4 regions of the Paenibacillus sp. KS1 genome follow, and region 3 is predicted to be linked to each of the others. Evidence: predicted binding sites of a transcription regulator. Region 3 holds the regulator's gene; each other region holds the start of a gene.

Region 1 (4,218 bases), on a different contig from region 3:
ATCCATATCCCCTACCAAATAACCGGTAATGCGGCGAATGCGCTCAATCTGCGAACCTGAGCTTCCACACATCGGACAGCTATCTTCAATCGTATCTTGATGGCCGCATGTACGACAGCGATCAACAGGATGATTAAGAGAACCATACCCAATCCCGCTCATCGCCATTGCACGCACGATACGGTCAAGTGCCTGTGGGTTGGCTTTCGCGCTTCCATCCAGCTCAACATACGTGATATGCCCGGCATTGCACAGCTCATGGAACGGCCCTTCGATTTGAATCTTGTCGATTGCCTTCAACGAGTAATAGACGGGTACATGAAACGAGTTGGTGTAATATTTCCGATCCGTAATTCCTTGTCTCACTCCAAAATCATCTCGATCCCGGCTCGTAAATTTACCCGATAGACCTTCAGCCGGCGTCGCGATTAAGGAGAAATTAAGACCTGTCGCTTCAATCGCCTCATCCATTCGCATACGCATATGAGACACGATGCGCATGCCTAGCTTGCGTGCATCCTCAGACTGGCCATGATGGGAGCCAACAAGCGCTACAAGCGCCTCAGCAAGTCCGATAAAGCCAACACTAAGTGTCCCCTGCTTCAGGATATCTCCCAGCTCATCCTCGGGTTGCAAGTCCTCACTTCCGCGCCATACCCCTTGCTTCATAAGAAAAGCAAAGTCACGCACCTGCTTCTTCGATTGATAGTCGAATCGCTCCCTCAACTGCTTCACTGTCAAGGACAGAAGCGAGTCCAATCGGCCAAAGAAATCATCCACACTGGACGACATCATAGCAAGGCGAACAAGATTCAAAGAGGTAAATGACAAGTTCCCTCTGCCGATCGCCGTTTCGTCCCCGTTCACATTGCCCATGACGCGCGTTCTGCAGCCCATGTAGCATGCCTCGCTCTCGGGTGTGCCGTTATCGTACTGCGAATTGAACGGAGCATCGAGAAAGGCAAAGTTAGGGAACAGCCGCTGCGCTGTCGTTTGCAAGGCAAGCTGGTACAGATCGTAATTCGGATCAGCAGGATCGAAGTTGACGCCTTTCTTCACTTTGAATATTTGAATTGGGAAGATAGGTGTTTCTCCTCTACCAAGACCGGCCTGCGTTGCGAGAAGAAACTGTTTAATCAGCATTCTCCCCTCCACAGAGGTGTCCGTGCCATAGTTCAATGAAATGAACGGTACCTGCCCACCGCCTCTAGAATGCATCGAGTTCGCATTATGAATGAATGCCTCGCAAGCCTGATATACGTCACGCTCCGTTAGTCTCCACGCCTCTGTCTCTAGATCGAAGTCTGCTTGCAGTGGCAGTGATTCCATATAGCGAATATGGCGATTGAATGTCTTGCGCACATAAGGGGCTACATCATAATCGAACATCGGATACGCCTGTCCGCCATGCTGCTGGTTTTGGTTCGCCTGCAATATAATCGATGCCAGCGCAAGCGCGCTCTTAATATCCTGCGGCTCGCGCATATATCCATGACCTGTGTTGAACCCCTGCTTCAACATCTTGCCCAGAGGAATCTGGCAGCACGTTGTCGTACCGGAGGCATAGAAATCAAGATCATGTGGATACATCAGGTTCTGCTCCACTGCATCTCTTACGTCTGCAGACAGCAGATGTTGAACCGCATACCAGCGTGCGCTTTCGCTAGCGATCTTCCCCATCATACCCATTGGCGATCTTCCATCTACATTCGCATTTTCCTGCATCAGATCCTGATTGCCACCGTCAACAATCTCATGCAGCGATGCCGTCAGCCGCTCTGTGCTGGTCCGATTGCTCCGATCCCATACTGCGTTCGTCCGTTTCATGGATACCATCGTCATATCAAACTCATTCCTTTCTCTTTATGTACCATCATTTTCAGTGCAATTTATCTATGTTAACTATATCTAGTGTTGTTATTTGAAAATGAGCACAATATGTATTATGAACGAACTCTTTTTCTCACAATATGAGATTCATCACGGACAAATGGCCGACCATGCAAAAAGCGCCCGCAATCGCCTCTATAAGGCGGTTACGAGCGCTTATGTTTCCATATGGTGGATATTTCTGCCTGACCCTTACGATGAAGCCTGCGCCTCTGGGAACGAAGGTGCAGCAAATTCATCACCAAAAAACAAGTCATCCAGAGAGCTTAATGTGCCATCCTCTTCGACCTGGTAAACTGACATCTTGTCCCCGTTCACCGTCAGCTCTATATAACATCCCCAGCAATAAAATTGGTGGGAACCAATTTTCCCGATTTCTTTGGAATTGCAATTCGGGCATCGCAACATCGTATTCACCATTCCGTCCATTGACTAATTTGTTCGTACCGTTCAGGTTATCCGCCATCTTCGAAGATGATAACATCTGATCCCCATTTCAAGCGGCTTGTCCCATCTATCCGCCGTCTGCCTTCCAACAAGTCAGACAGCAAACCGTCTGAAATTTCCAGACCTGTTACTTGGTTACCCATATTTGGCTGAAAATAAACATCGGCGACCCATCCTAATTGCGATCCTTCACTTGTCATGACAGGCAAATCCTTCAACGCTCCATTCCCTGTCAAGAAAGCCCTCTCTATATGGATAGCCTCCGTATGCCGGATGGCTGTATCATTCGCGATCATTATTGCATCCTCACCACAAGCCGTTACCTCTTCCCAGCTTACAGAAGGAGGTGGTGATCCCTTGCGGGAACGACCTTCAAGCTCTATATGTGTGATAGTCCAATCATTCGAAATGCGGATATCCTTTACCTTGGTCAACCGCTTCCCCGTCTCAATTCCATATACGGGAAGGCCGATTAATTCCAACAGCTTCATATCGGGGCCCCCTCTTCAGCTAACGGCATTCACTTCCAAATGCAGGACGTTCCTCATCAGAATCAGGTAGATTCTCATTTCACGTACGTCCCCGGCCAACATGCCGCGTTATCTTCAAACGCCCCTCCTTTCACGCTGTGACAGTTCCCTTACTGTCTAGTACGAACACGTGATACGATGGTTGCAATTTGTTGCGCAGCGCAAGCAGCCTCTTCCCTAGTATTGCCCAAACCGAAGCTGAATCGTACAGCCGTTCTCTTGCGCTCATCTGGTAAATCCATAGCCTCTAGCACATGCGACAATTCAAGCGAGCCTGATGTGCAGGCAGATCCGCTCGAAGCCATAATTCCCGCCAAGTCCAAATTCATCAGCATTGTCTCCGTAGGCACATCCAAGAAACTAACATTCAATATATGCGGCAAATGCTCTGTAGGATGGCCATTCATGACCACTCGATCGCCGAGAGCTGCTGACAACTCTGTCCACAGCGTGCTGCGCACCTGCGCAAGTTCCTCCAGCTTCGCTGGAAGTGAGCCATTCGCTATCTCCATTGCCTTCGCCATTCCGGCAATCCCTGCTGCATTCTCCGTCCCTGCTCTGCGCTTGCGTTCTTCACTTCCACCATACAGCAGAGGATCCCAGTGAACACCTGCGCGAGCATAGAGAACGCCTACTCCCTTGGGGCCATTAATCTTATGGGCAGAGAAGCTGGCGAAGTCAACCGGCAACGCGTGCAGTTCGAGCTTCAAATGCCCGAGCACCTGAACAGCATCCGTATGCATCAGAATGCCGCGCTCACGTGCCAAGCGGCCAATTTCTTCTATCGGCTGAAGCGTGCCCACCTCGTTGTTGCCATACATGACACTAATGAGACAAGTATGCGGGCGCAGTGCAGCTTCAATTGCCTCAACCGATACTCGACCCATCTGATCCGGCGCAACATAAGTAACCTCGAAGCCCAACTGCTCCAAGCGCTCGCACGCATGCAGCACTGCATGATGCTCCAATTGAGTCGTCACGATATGCGGCTTGCGTGCGGATGCATCGCCACTGCTACCTTGCTGAGCAGCAGTTTCTGACGATTGCTGCAGCCAGGCAGACCATGCTGCACCGAAGATGGCAGCATTATCCCCTTCCGTTCCTCCACTCGTGAAGACAAGCTCCTGCGGCTGGCAGCCCAACTGGGCGGCAATATGATCGCGAGCTTGATTCAAGGCGAGCTTCGCTTCACGTCCGAACGCATGAACGCTGGAAGCGTTTCCGAACACTTGATGCATACTGTCGGTCATGGCTTGAAGTACGTCCGGATGAAGCGGAGTCGTCGCTGCATGGTCAAAATAGATGCGTTCCATTGTATTCCCTCGTTTCTGCTAATCCGTATGACAAATAA
Region 2 (4,218 bases), on a different contig from region 3:
GCTTTCCCTGCGAGTTCGAATGGGAATCAGCTTGCCCCGATTCTGAATGGTTGCTCTCTTCCTGCTTCGACTCTTTCTCCGTCGACAGCACTTGCACGTCTCGACTTCCATCCCGATATATGGTTACACCTTTACATCCGAGGTCGAACGCCAGTTCATACAATTCCTTCGTCTGCTCGACAGTAAAGTCATTCGGACAGTTCGCCGTTTTGGAAATCGAGCTGTCCACCCAGCGCTGAATCGCTGCTTGCGCACGTATATGATCCTCTGCTGACAGATCCATCGCTGTTACAAAGTAATCCGGCAGCTGGTCGTTCGGATGCGCATCCTTCCATTGCTGCGCAATCGGCACGAACTGCTCGTCATAGCCGAGACGGCTCTGGCGGTAATATTTGAAGGCGAAGTACGGCTCGATCCCGGTGGAAGTGCCAACCATGGTACCCGTGCTGCCCGTCGGCGCTTGTGTAATGACCGTTACATTACGCATCCCCTTCGCTTGAATTGCTTCTTCGACCTCAGGATATACACCGCACATTTGCTTCATGAAGCCGCTTGACAAGTAAGGCTCTGCTTGGAAGGCAGGGAAAGCACCTTTCTCCGCAGCAATATCCGCAGAAGCCAAGTAGGCCTCGCGGGCAATAAAGCCGAACAGTCGGTCAAGGAATTCGAGCGAGTAAGGACTTCCATATCGGATTCCAAGCTTGATCATCAATTCCGCCAATCCCATCGAGCCAAGCCCGACACGCCGCTCCTTCTGTTGATTGTTTTTATTCTCCTCAAAATGATACGGAGTCTTATCTATGACGTTATCGAGGAAGCGCACCGCATAACGCGTTACCTTCGATAGCTCCTCCCAAGCCACATCCCGCTTCTCAGCATCATAAAACTTGGACAGGTTGAGCGCAGATAAATTGCAGACACCCCACGCCGGCAGTCCCTGTTCTCCACAAGGATTCGTACAGATAATCGGGTTGAAATACCAGCTGTTCGACATCTGATTATAATGCTCCATGAAGACAACACCCGGCTCCGCCGACTTCCACGCCGACTCTATAATCGTATGCCAAATGTCGCGGGCCTTAACTGTCTGATAAGGAATGACGGACTTGCCTGCCTTCTTCCACTTCTCCAAATCTCCATCCCACTGCTCATCATAGTCCGGATCACTCGTATCTGGGAATACAAGCTCCCAGTCCAAGTTCTCCTTCACGGCTTTCATAAATCCATTGCTAACACAGACAGATAAGTTCGCATTCGTCACTTGACCTGCAGTCTGCTTCACCGTAATAAAATCCAAAATGTCCGGATGCCAATCATACATCATTAACATTAAGGCACCACGCCGGCTGCCGCCCTGCTCGATAAGTCCTGTCGTATAGCTGAATAAGCCTCCCCATGAAACCGCTCCACTGGATGAGCCATTAACACCACGCACAATAGCCCGTCTTGGACGAAGCGAGGATAGATTGATGCCAACGCCGCCACCCCGAGCCATAATCTCTGTCATTTCCGAGAGCGTCTGCATAATCCCGCCTCGACTATCCTTCGGAGACGGAATGACATAGCAATTGAACAAGGTTAGCTCCTCGCTTGCTCCTGCTCCTGCTGCGATTCGTCCACCCGGGACAAGCTTCCAATCATCGAGAATATATCTGAATTTGTCCGTCCATTCCGCTTGCTTCTCCGTAGTCTCAACGGAGGCAATTGCAGATGCCAATCGATCCCACATTTCCTCCGGTGTTTTCTCCACGGTCAGGGTCACGTGCTCAATAGATGTCTGGATGGTCGCCCCGCTTCGGAGTGCAACAGATAAGTTCCGGCCATTACGTGCAGTAACCTCTCCAACCTCCTTCGTCGGAAATTTCGGATCATCTTTCGTTAATACAAGTACAACGTCTCCCACTCGGGTATTGTTCGTATCTGCATCCTTTTTTGCATATCGATCTAGAAATATCTTCTCACTTAGTCCTTCCAAGCGTTTCTTCTGTGACATATTCAAAGAGAACGACCTCCTGGCTTCTTCAATTCATCAAATCATTACTGACAACCACGTGCGTTAGACCTGCTTACATGGTATGTACTCAACACTATATCTAGTGTCCAAAAAGTATTTTACATCAACATATACAAAACCACTGTGATAAATCCCTCATTCCAAACTCTTTCCATCGTATCGTATGAACAGTTATGAAATAAGAAGATTACGTCCATACTACACGGTAATGAAGAATAACGAATCGATTAGGGAGGGAGACAACATGCGTACGTATCAGCCGTCGAACGAAGAGTCTCGTACACCGAGTAACGCTTCTACAACACTAGCTTACCCCGGAATCGATGCATCTATGGGAGCTGTGGGCAATAATGGAGATAACCCCTCCACATCCTCCCGTACTAGCACAGCTGCAATAGGTCGCATCCCCCTTACTATCGAGAACGGATGGACGGACGAGCTTCTTGCTCGCATTGACAAAAACAGCCCTTGGGATGATTGGACCTTATTCCGGCTTGCATACGAAGCCCAGCAGGCAAAGCGGATTCATGCATTTGACGAGCTTCAATGCTTAACTCATATTACAAACGTCGATCCACTGCCGCATCAGTTAGAGACAGCCCGCAAAGTGCTGCATGATATGCGAGGCAGAGCAATATTAGCCGATGAAGTAGGTCTCGGGAAGACGATCGAGGCCGGTCTTGTATTGAAGGAATATATGATTCGTGGACTTGTGAAGCGAGTGCTCATCTTAGTGCCTGCCTCACTTGTGCTGCAATGGGTTCGTGAGTTGAACCATAAGTTCGGCATCCCCGCAATCGCCCAAAAGAAGGGATATCAATGGGCGAATGACATCGTAGTCGCTTCCATGGATACAGCTAAGCGCGATCCGCACAAGGAAATTCTCATGGAGCAGGAGTACGATATGTTAATCGTTGACGAGGCCCATAAACTGAAAAATCGGAAAACAACGAACTATCAATTCATTCAGCATTTGCGCAAGAAATACTGTCTTCTGCTAACTGCTACACCCGTTCAGAATGATATGAACGAGTTGTATAACTTGATCAATCTGCTGAAGCCAGGTCAGCTGGGCGGTCAAGGGGAGTTCAGCACGAACTTCGTCGCAGACAAGCGGATGCCGAAGAATGAGGGCATGCTCCAGAGCGAGCTGTCGAAGGTCATGGTGCGCAATCGCAGGGGGGAAGGCAATGTTCATTTTACGAAGCGTATCGTTAAGAATGTTCCACTCACCCTCTCGCCGGAAGAACAGGCGCTCTATGATGGAGTCACTCGATTTGTAAAGGAGCAATATCGAACAAGCAGCGGGGATATCGGCAGCATGTTCTCCCTCATTACGCTGCAGCGGGAAGTATGCTCCAGTCGGGATGCCGTCTTCTTAACACTCGTGAATTTGTCAAAGAAGCTTGCCGAGGACTCCCCTATTCGCAATTATATCTGGGATCTTGTCGATCTCATTAAAGGCATTAATGCGAATACCAAAGCCGAAACGGCGATGAACATTATTCGCGAGATTAATGAAAAAGTTATCGTGTTTACCGAATACAGAGCTACCCAGGAGTACTTGCTGCAGTATTTCCGCAATGCCGGTCTAGTCGCAGTTCCTTACAGCGGAGGGATGAACCGCGGCAAGAAGGATTGGATGATGGATCTTTTCCGCGGACGGGCACAGGTCATGATTGCAACAGAAGCCGGGGGCGAAGGTATCAATCTGCAGTTCTGCCATCATATGATTAATTTTGATTTGCCATGGAACCCGATGCGCGTAGAGCAGCGGATTGGTAGGGTACATCGGCTTGGTCAGAACAATGATGTGAAGATCTACAACCTATCAACGCAAGGAACAATTGAAGAATATATATTGAACCTGCTTCATGAGAAAATCAACATGTTCGAGATGGTCATCGGCAGTCTCGACATGATCCTGGAACGGTTCGAGAAGCAGGATTCTCTCGAGAAGAGCCTCTCCCGCATTCTTCTGGAATCGGATTCGGAAGATCTGATTCGCACCGAGGTGGAGCGTTTAGGCAATTCGTTAAATGCGATACGTGAAGAAATAGATATGGAAGACGACGAGAAGAGCGCAGCAATAAGTAATCTCCTGCATAACATGAGTGCCGAGATTGAAGGATGATGACAGAATAGGAGGTAGGAAGGAATGAATACGGAGCAAGTACGACGATTTGTGCTCGATTATTTGGAGG
Region 3 (4,218 bases):
CATCTCGAGTCCGCAGAACCCGCACTAACCGACGAGGATCTACTGGACCTGATGCTGTCGCTCCCTGAATCCGCGCAGCAGGATGTGATGCGTATCCTAACATCAGCTCAATCGAACGGTTCCCCACGGGAGCCTGAGAAAGTCCTGCAAGCGAACAACCTTGTCTATCGGCGTAAAGGGAGAGTAATCCTCGATCACGTGTCCCTTACTCTGCATGCAGGGGAATGGGTGGCACTTGTCGGTCCGAACGGAGCTGGGAAGTCTACGCTCGCTTCCCTCTTGTCTGGATTGACACAGCCGGAGGAAGGTCAAATCATCCTGAATGGCATGCCTCTTCATCGATATGCAGAGCGGGAGCTGAGAGCCTTCATCGGATATGTATTCCAGAATCCAGAGCATCAGTTCATTACCGATACCGTGTTCGATGAACTTGCATTCGGGATGCGCTTGCAGCTTCTGAGCGAAGAAGAAGTACAGCAGCATGTTGGAGAAGCCTTGACACGCTTCCGCTTGAACAAGGTTGCCAATGCCAATCCCTTCTCCATCAGCCAAGGGCAGAAGCGAAGACTTAGTGTCGCTTCCGTTTTTACCGACAGCCAACAGCTATTGTTATGCGATGAGCCGACATATGGACAAGACGCTTATACATCCAAGCAGCTGATGGACACCCTCCAAGAACGAACCCAAGCAGGAGCTACTGTCCTGATGATCACGCATGATATGGAGTGGGTTCAGACCTATGCGGATCGAATTATCGTGCTAGATGATGGTTGCATACGGTTTGACGGCAGCCCTTCCAAGCTGTGGAGGGAGCACCCTGAGCTCGTGGAGAAGTGTCATCTGCGAATGCCGATGAACTTCGCGGTGGCATCTCGCCTACTTGCACAGACGTCAGGTATCGAAGGAGGAGATCATCCTGATACTCCATGATTGGAATCCAAGCATTAAGGGGCTTGCGATCATTATAGCGGTTATTATGCTGTCATTGACGTTCGATCCGGTTACACCGCTTGCAGCACTTGTCTACATCGTTCTATTTACATTCCTATTAGGGAACATATCATGGCGTAAATGGCTGCTTAGCTTCTGCCCCTTCCTCATTATGGGCATCGGCTACGTGTGGACGGCTCTCGTCTTCCCGCGTTCTGCCGATCCCGCTTCAAGTGCCATTCTATGGAAGTGGGGGTCGTTCATCATTACAGAGGCCACGTTCCAGCAGGCGATATCACTCGGACTCAGAGTGCTTATCTTCTCCGCCTTGTCGCTCATCTTCATCTTGACGACAGATCCTGTTCGCTTCATGCTGAGCCTGATGCAGCAGTGCAAGCTGTCGCCCAAGTGGGCATACGGTATTCTGGCAGGCTATCGCTTCCTACCCTTCTTCAAGGAAGAACTGCGCATCATACAGGATGCCCACCGCATGCGAGGCATAGAACGGGAGCGTGGCTGGAAGAGCAAGCTGCGGGCATGGAAGCGTTATGCAATTCCACTGCTCGCTTCAGCTATCCGCAAGTCGGAGCGTGTAGCTGCCGCCATGATATCGAAGGGACTCACAGGCCGACGTGGAAGAGCTTATTATGTGAAGCTTCGAGTTACATGGAAGGATTGGGCCTTGCTCTTCCTTCTGCTAGGCGGAATCGCGTTATGCTACTACGTATCCTGGAAACTTGGGTTCGTACAATGGTATCAAGGACAATTGTGACACAGTATGACACCCTTTTCGTACATCCTGCATAACATATCTAAGCACATTGTGTGTTCCGCTATTATGCGAAAAGGAGGTCTTTCTATGCCTAAAAAAATCACACCTAAGAAGATTACGTCTAAGACGTTATCCCCCCATTACTCCAAAAGTGTAAAGTTCTTAAAAAAATTCGTAAAGATAAAGGCCAAAAACGGTAACATATATACAGGCACCATCGTGAAAGTAGATAAAAAGAGAGTGTACTTAAAGGTCAACTCCGTAAAGCATGCGGGAAAAGTACACACTTCATTTTTCCCTTTCATCTTGCCGTTGGTGCTCTTTGATCTCCTTGCTATCGTGCTGCTTGATACCCGTAGACGAATTATTTTTTAACGGTCTATTCTCCCTCAAATTGTTGAGGGAGTTTTTATTTGGCAATCCGCACAGTAATAGATTGCTCTATAAAATATAACAAACCCCTCAAGCATATGTTGCTTAAGGGGTTCTGGTATGAATTATTTATCTGGATGTTCGCCAAGGGCGTTCTTCGACAGAAGATGATTCAGTTCCTTCATAAACATGCTGATATCCTTGAACTGACGATAGACCGATGCGAACCGCACATAAGCAACTTCATCTACTGGATAGAGCTGCTCCATGACGAAATCACCGATGACACGGCTGTCTACCTCCGCATGGGCGGTATCGCGCAGCTGCTTCTCGACCTCCGAAGCAATCATCTCCAGCCGTTCCACAGATACGGGACGCTTCTCACAGGCACGAATAAGTCCGCGCAGCATCTTATCCCTACTGAACTCTTCCCTGCTTCCATCCTTCTTAATAACGATGAGCGGAGTCTCCTCCACCATCTCGAATGTAGTAAAGCGTCTGCTGCACAGCTCGCACTCCCGCCTGCGGCGAATAGACTTATTGTCGTTCGCTGGACGAGAATCAAGTACCTTTGTTCCTAAGTGGTCACAATAAGGACACTTCATTTTCGTTCCTCCGTTCTACTCTTGATGTTTATCACAATTCACTTTTTAAAAAGTTACCAGTGGTTACCTGTAATGATCTTTGAAAGAATGCACACAATACAATTACCAACCGCAAGGAGGTGAATCAAATGAGCCAAAACAATCGTTCCAGCAACAACTTGGTCGTACCTCAAGCGACTGCAGCTCTTGAACAAATGAAGTTCGAGATCGCACAAGAGTTGGGCATTGCCATCCCATCTGACGGATACTATGGCAACATGGCAACTCGTGACACGGGTTCTATCGGGGGTTACATCACGAAGCGCCTTGTCCAAATCGCTGAACAATCTCTTGCAGGTCAATACAAATAATGACGGAAGAAGCGTCGGACATCATGCGCGATAACGGTATCGGCTTGTCCGATGCTTCTTCTTCATTCTACTTCATTTTCGGATAGATGTTTTTATACTTATCATAATAATGGATAACACGCTGTACGTACAACTTTGTTTCCCCATATGGAATTTGCTGCTTGGCTGTGTCATAGCTGCCGTCCCATACTTTGTTGCGAATCCATTTGTTCACATTGCCGGGACCCGCGTTGTAAGCAGCGATCGCCGCTATCCAATTCTCATTGAATTGCTTATGCAGCGATTTTAGATACCATGTGCCAATAAGAATATTGGGGTCGGCCGTATTTTTCAATTCGTCCAAAGACCAACGATTATTCATCTTCAGCTGCTCCATCGCCCATGTGGCCGTTTCCGGCATCAGCTGCATGACTCCAATCGCTCCCTTGCGAGATTCGCGCCCCGCTTGGAAGTTCGTCTCCACTCGAATGATAGCAGCCACAAGCAGAGGATCTACATCATATTTAGCTGCATATTTGCGGATCTCGTCTTCATATGCAATCGGGTACATCCATCTCCCCAGCCATTGCGACTGAACGAACAGCAAGAACAGCATGCCCACAAACAACAGCAATAGCACTCTCTTTTTGCGGAGCATTTTCATCATACGATTCATGGCAAGCCTTTCTCCGACCAGAAATGGTCGAGCTGCTTGATCGTATCTTCCAGCGAACCGCTATTGTCGATAATAATGTCCGCCAGCTCTCGCTTTTTCTCCATACTCCACTGAGCATTCAGCCTCTGTTCAGCTTCGCGCTCGCTCCAACCGTCCCGTTCCATTAGACGCTGTAATTGAACACTTTTTGGAACATACACTACCAATATCGAATCGAACATCTCGCTTAGACCTGACTCATACAGGAGCGGAATATCAACGACAACAAGACGTTCTGGATAGTCCGTCTCATATTGATGCATTTGACGCTGGATTTCCTTCCGGATAGCCGGGTGGGTGATGCTTTCTAACGCTTTGCGACTTGTCTCATCTGCAAAGACAACCTCCCCTAATCGCTTCCGATTGAGCGTTCCGTCCGCAAGCAGCATGCCCGATCCGAAATGCACCGCAATTTGTTCCAACACGGGACTGCCAGGGAGAACGACTTCCCTGGCAATCTTATCAGCATCAACCAGCAGAGCGCCTCGCTCCACT
Region 4 (4,218 bases), on a different contig from region 3:
GATAGAGCCTGTAGGTGCGATTGCCAGACGGTATGCATGGTACAAGCCATGCTCCATCACTTGCTCCTTCAAGCGAGCCCAGTCTTCCAATGTAGGCATCGTGTGACCGTCGAACAATTCTTTCACGCGATCTGTCTTCGGAGTGAAGTCCGTGTTCAAGTATCTATCGAAATATGCGCCGCTCGCATATTCACTCTTGTCAAAGTCCGTGAACGTCACGCCGCGCTCTTTCGCAATCAGCATGGAACGTTCCAAGGAATAGAAGTTCAGCATCATGAAGAACGCACGCACGAAGTCTCTTGCTTCCATGGACTCATATGCAATCTTGTTCTTCGCCAAGTAACCGTGCAAGTTCATTGCACCGAGGCCTACCGAATGAAGCTCACGGTTCGCCTTCGCTACGGACGGAACGATGCTGATATTGCTGCGGTCAGATACTTCTGTCAGTGCGTCCATAGAACGATGAACCGTATCACGCATCCGCTTATTCTTCATGACGTTAACAATGTTAAGTGAACCCAAGTTACAGGAAATATCGCGGTTAATCTCATCCTCAATGCCGTAATCGTTAATCGTGGACACTTCACTAAGCTGTGCGATCTCACTGCACAGGTTGGAGAATTTAACCTTGCCGATTTCTTTCAGGGCATGATATTCATTCGTGTTATCTACGAACATGATATATGGGTAACCAGATTCCATCTGAATCTGTGCAATTTTCAAAACTAGGTCGCGAGCGACAATTTTCTTTTTGCGGACTTTCGGATTGTCTACGAGCTCATCATACATTTCGGAGAGATCCATATCATCCAAATGCTTGCCATATGCTTGGAATACCGTGTGCGGATAGAACAAGTACATGTCTTTATCCTGCTCAACAAGCTCGAAGAACTTGTTCGGAGCAACGACGCCGAGCGACAAAGTCTTAATGCGGATTTTCTCATCACTGTTGATTTTCTTCGTATCCAGGAATTCATGGATGTCAGCATGGAACACGTTCAAGTATACAACGCCGCTTCCGTCACGCTGTCCAAGTTGGTTCGCGTAGGAGAAAGCATCCTCGAACAATTTCATAACGGGGAGTACGCCGCTTGCCTTACCGTCTAGCCCTTTGATCTGCTCGCCTGCACCGCGAATCTTGCTCAAGTTCAAGCTCACGCCGCCGCCAATTTTACTTAACTGAAGTGCGGAGTTGATCGCAAATCCGATCGAGTTCATGGAATCGTTCACTTCGAGCAGGAAGCAGCTGACAAGCTCTCCTCTGCGCTTCTTCCCTGCATTCAGGAAGGTTGGCGTTGCTGGCTGATACTCTTGTGCAATCAACAGATCTGCATATTCGAATGCTTTGTTCATATCTCCGCTCGCTAAGAACAAGGATACAACCGCCAGTCTGTCTTCATAACGTTCCAAGAACTTCGTATCATCATTCGTCTTCATCGCGTAGTTATTGTAGAACTTGAACGCGCTCATGAAGGATGGGAAGCGGAATTTCTTCGAGTACAGGAACTCGTACAGTTTCTTAATATCTTTAAATTCATATTGGTCGAAAATCTCTTTCTCATAGTAATCATTTTCGATCAAATAATGAATCTTCTCTTCAAGGTTATGGAAAAACACTGTATTTTGATTGACATAATCAACGAAGTAGCTCTTTGCTGCATCGTGATCCTTGCCAAATTGAAATTTACCGTCCTTCTGAACCATGATTTCATTGTTAAGCTGTATCCATTTTGGTATCAAAGTCATGGACCTCCCGAATAAAGTTGTCTACATCTCGTTTTGTCCCGCTGAGTTCAAACTTCATCAGTACGGGGACGGAGTATTCTCTGGAAATATGGTCAGCTGCAAGCCCATACCGAGTGCCCCAGTTCATGTTGCCGCTGGCCGCGACACCTTGGAGCAAATGACTGTGTTCTTCCAGGAACTCTTGCGTGGACTGTGGAACTTGTCCGAACCCGGTTGTGTACGTAATAAGGATAAAGGGTTCATTAAGCTTGGTGTCAGGCGTTACACGAACACACTCCAAATCCAATTTATCGACGAATCGTTTCACGTTACCCGTCTTCGAATCGTAAGCGATAAGCACGTGATCCCTCCGTTGTTCGACTAGTTTGCAAATGGAACGAACAAAAAATGCTCATTCAAAAACAAGGATCAAAACGATCGACACGTTGCGTACCCTATATCGTGTATGCTGTCGCTTTAATCTCTCAATCTCTGAATAGGCATGTCTTAGAATCTGGCGCGTGGCGCCGCTCGATTCCAATTGCTGTCACAATATATAGTGTATGTATCGTGTTCAACCAACTATATATAGTTCGCTATAGAATCATATACAATTTTAAGAGAAATGGCAAGGTCCATTTTATGACGCTTTCTCTATCAAATTTCATGTCGACTATTGGCACAAAACATTACTATCGTACCACACCTCAGACGAATATTGGAGATCATTTATTTTGGAATTGTAGAGAAATACATGATAAAAAAATTCGATTGTTCCCCTTTTCAGCGACGGGATGGCGATCTCCCCAATCTCAACTTTTTTTATTTAACCAAGACATTGGAGTCAAATCAGCACACTTTTTGATTATCACATATAACAATCCAAACATCCGATATGAACAAGCATACAATAATTGGAGGTGATTACTAGAAGTGATCCATGTCAATTCATTTTGAATAGACGGAGGGAAACATCCGATGAGCAAATCTAAAGCGCTACGAACATCGAGATCATCTGATGTGGTAAATCAGGTGTATTCAAACCGGGTACTGCGATCTGAGTTTGATCGGAATTGGAGAACGGAAATTGCAAGAAGTGGGTATGTCAATTACATTGCAACTGCAAACCGGGCTCAAGTTGAGGTAATACTGTCAGGCGGGATAAACAAGCGATTGGTGTTTCCGAGAGGCGGAAGAGTGATCGTCGGTGGTGGTGGAACATCGCATTATAGCAAACCACATCGCACGATCACGATCTAATGATGATTTGTCAACTTGCATAGTATGTATATGGGTTACCGGGGAACGTTAAAGATATAGACCAGACCTGATACTAATGCAGAGATAGCGGCAGTACAAGACGCCGGATGCGTGTCTGACTGCCGCTGATTCGTGGAAAGTCACCAAATTTGCACCCTACGATTCATCCTCTGTTGCTGCCAAAAAAGATTGAATATGCGAGGCCATCTCTTGAGGATGCGTCAATGGGAGCATGTGGTCTGCACCTGCTATTTCGACGAAAGCAACACGCGGTATCCGCTTGAACTCCTGCGCGATCAGATGCATATCGTCCCACTCCACTGTCCCGTACATAAACAAAGTAGGAACCGCGATTTTCTCCAACTGTTCGATCGCAGGTGGCTGAGGCCAGATCACCTCAAAGCTGCGCCACTTTGTGAAGACACGCGTAAAGTATTGGGTGTGCATCTGAGAAAATGAAACCTGTCAAGGATGGAGCAACAGCGATCAGTTGAGCGACTCTATCCGGAGAGGACAATGTAAAGTTAGTAGCCAATTCTCCGCCTATGGAATGCCCAACTAAGGTCACCTGTTCCATAAATCGAGTAGTTCAGATCCATTCATGCTCCCTCCCATGTGGCTTTTTATTGATTCTTTCACCTCTTATATTAGATTTGGTTCAATATTCAGATCAATGATTTTTTGATTTTCCTAGCCATACCTTTCACAGAAGCGCTACGCTCCCATTCTAGTCATCGCCAGTATCCAAATGGAGAAACAAACCCGTTAAGATTGTTTCCTTACTCGATGGAATTTCCCCAGCAAACCATACTCATTTCCCGTGCTGGTACTTTCATTTCCCAGGCAACCGCACGGATTCGAGCCATTGTGACAGTGTTGTTCAACATAATCACAGAAAAACAGAGTCTGCTCCATGCCGAACATCACTCCTTTTTGTCTCTTCAAGCAGCAATGTGCATAACCATGCAAAGAAGGAGCGCTAAGAAAATAAGAGATTATATTTTTTTGCAATGCCTACCTATTCCCCATCTCATTCATATTGCCTCTACCCCCATCCCCTCTACAGTGAACATAAAAAAGACCGACCCGGAGGCCGATCTTCATCATTTAACTTCCTATATATTTCACTTTATTTAATATCCATTCTGTTGAAATACAGAACGCTTGCTGCTAAGCCGAATAGCGAAGTGATACCAACCGCAATAAACGAGTATAGCGGTGGATAATCCGCTA

The links. The regulator NrdR, encoded in region 3, represses ribonucleotide reductase genes. The targets are predictions, from matches to a motif close to AACACNATATATNGTGTT.
Region 1: a site for NrdR is predicted at 1,931-1,948, ahead of BBG47_RS13990 (anaerobic ribonucleoside triphosphate reductase). Genes of this name have one in related genera too.
Region 2: a site for NrdR is predicted at 2,084-2,101, ahead of BBG47_RS23680 (adenosylcobalamin-dependent ribonucleoside-diphosphate reductase). Genes of this name have one in related genera too.
Region 4: a site for NrdR is predicted at 2,272-2,289, ahead of nrdI (class Ib ribonucleoside-diphosphate reductase assembly flavoprotein NrdI). Genes of this name have one in related genera too.

Annotation. Positions count from the first base shown of each region.
Region 1 covers NZ_MAIS01000036.1:38,680-42,897, reverse strand. The annotation lists gene BBG47_RS13990 (anaerobic ribonucleoside triphosphate reductase) at 1-1,842, opposite strand, end outside; gene BBG47_RS13985 (hypothetical protein) at 2,083-2,298, opposite strand; gene BBG47_RS13980 (PRC-barrel domain-containing protein) at 2,346-2,828, opposite strand; gene BBG47_RS13975 (cysteine desulfurase family protein) at 2,978-4,180, opposite strand.
Region 2 covers NZ_MAIS01000097.1:2,173-6,390, forward strand. The annotation lists gene BBG47_RS23680 (adenosylcobalamin-dependent ribonucleoside-diphosphate reductase) at 1-1,993, opposite strand, end outside; gene BBG47_RS23685 (DEAD/DEAH box helicase) at 2,259-4,148, shown strand; gene BBG47_RS23690 (YqhG family protein) at 4,173-4,218, shown strand, end outside.
Region 3 covers NZ_MAIS01000086.1:7,039-11,256, forward strand. The annotation lists gene BBG47_RS22480 (ABC transporter ATP-binding protein) at 1-930, shown strand, start outside; gene BBG47_RS22485 (energy-coupling factor transporter transmembrane component T family protein) at 917-1,702, shown strand; gene BBG47_RS22490 (hypothetical protein) at 1,790-2,077, shown strand; gene nrdR (transcriptional regulator NrdR) at 2,200-2,679, opposite strand; gene BBG47_RS22500 (alpha/beta-type small acid-soluble spore protein) at 2,808-3,029, shown strand; gene BBG47_RS22505 (lytic transglycosylase domain-containing protein) at 3,097-3,684, opposite strand; gene coaE (dephospho-CoA kinase) at 3,681-4,218, opposite strand, start outside.
Region 4 covers NZ_MAIS01000014.1:51,357-55,574, forward strand. The annotation lists gene nrdE (class 1b ribonucleoside-diphosphate reductase subunit alpha) at 1-1,746, opposite strand, end outside; gene nrdI (class Ib ribonucleoside-diphosphate reductase assembly flavoprotein NrdI) at 1,715-2,086, opposite strand; gene BBG47_RS07060 (hypothetical protein) at 2,704-2,985, shown strand; gene BBG47_RS07065 (alpha/beta fold hydrolase) at 3,142-3,381, opposite strand; gene BBG47_RS31190 (alpha/beta fold hydrolase) at 3,383-3,562, opposite strand; gene BBG47_RS07080 (ABC transporter permease) at 4,115-4,218, opposite strand, start outside.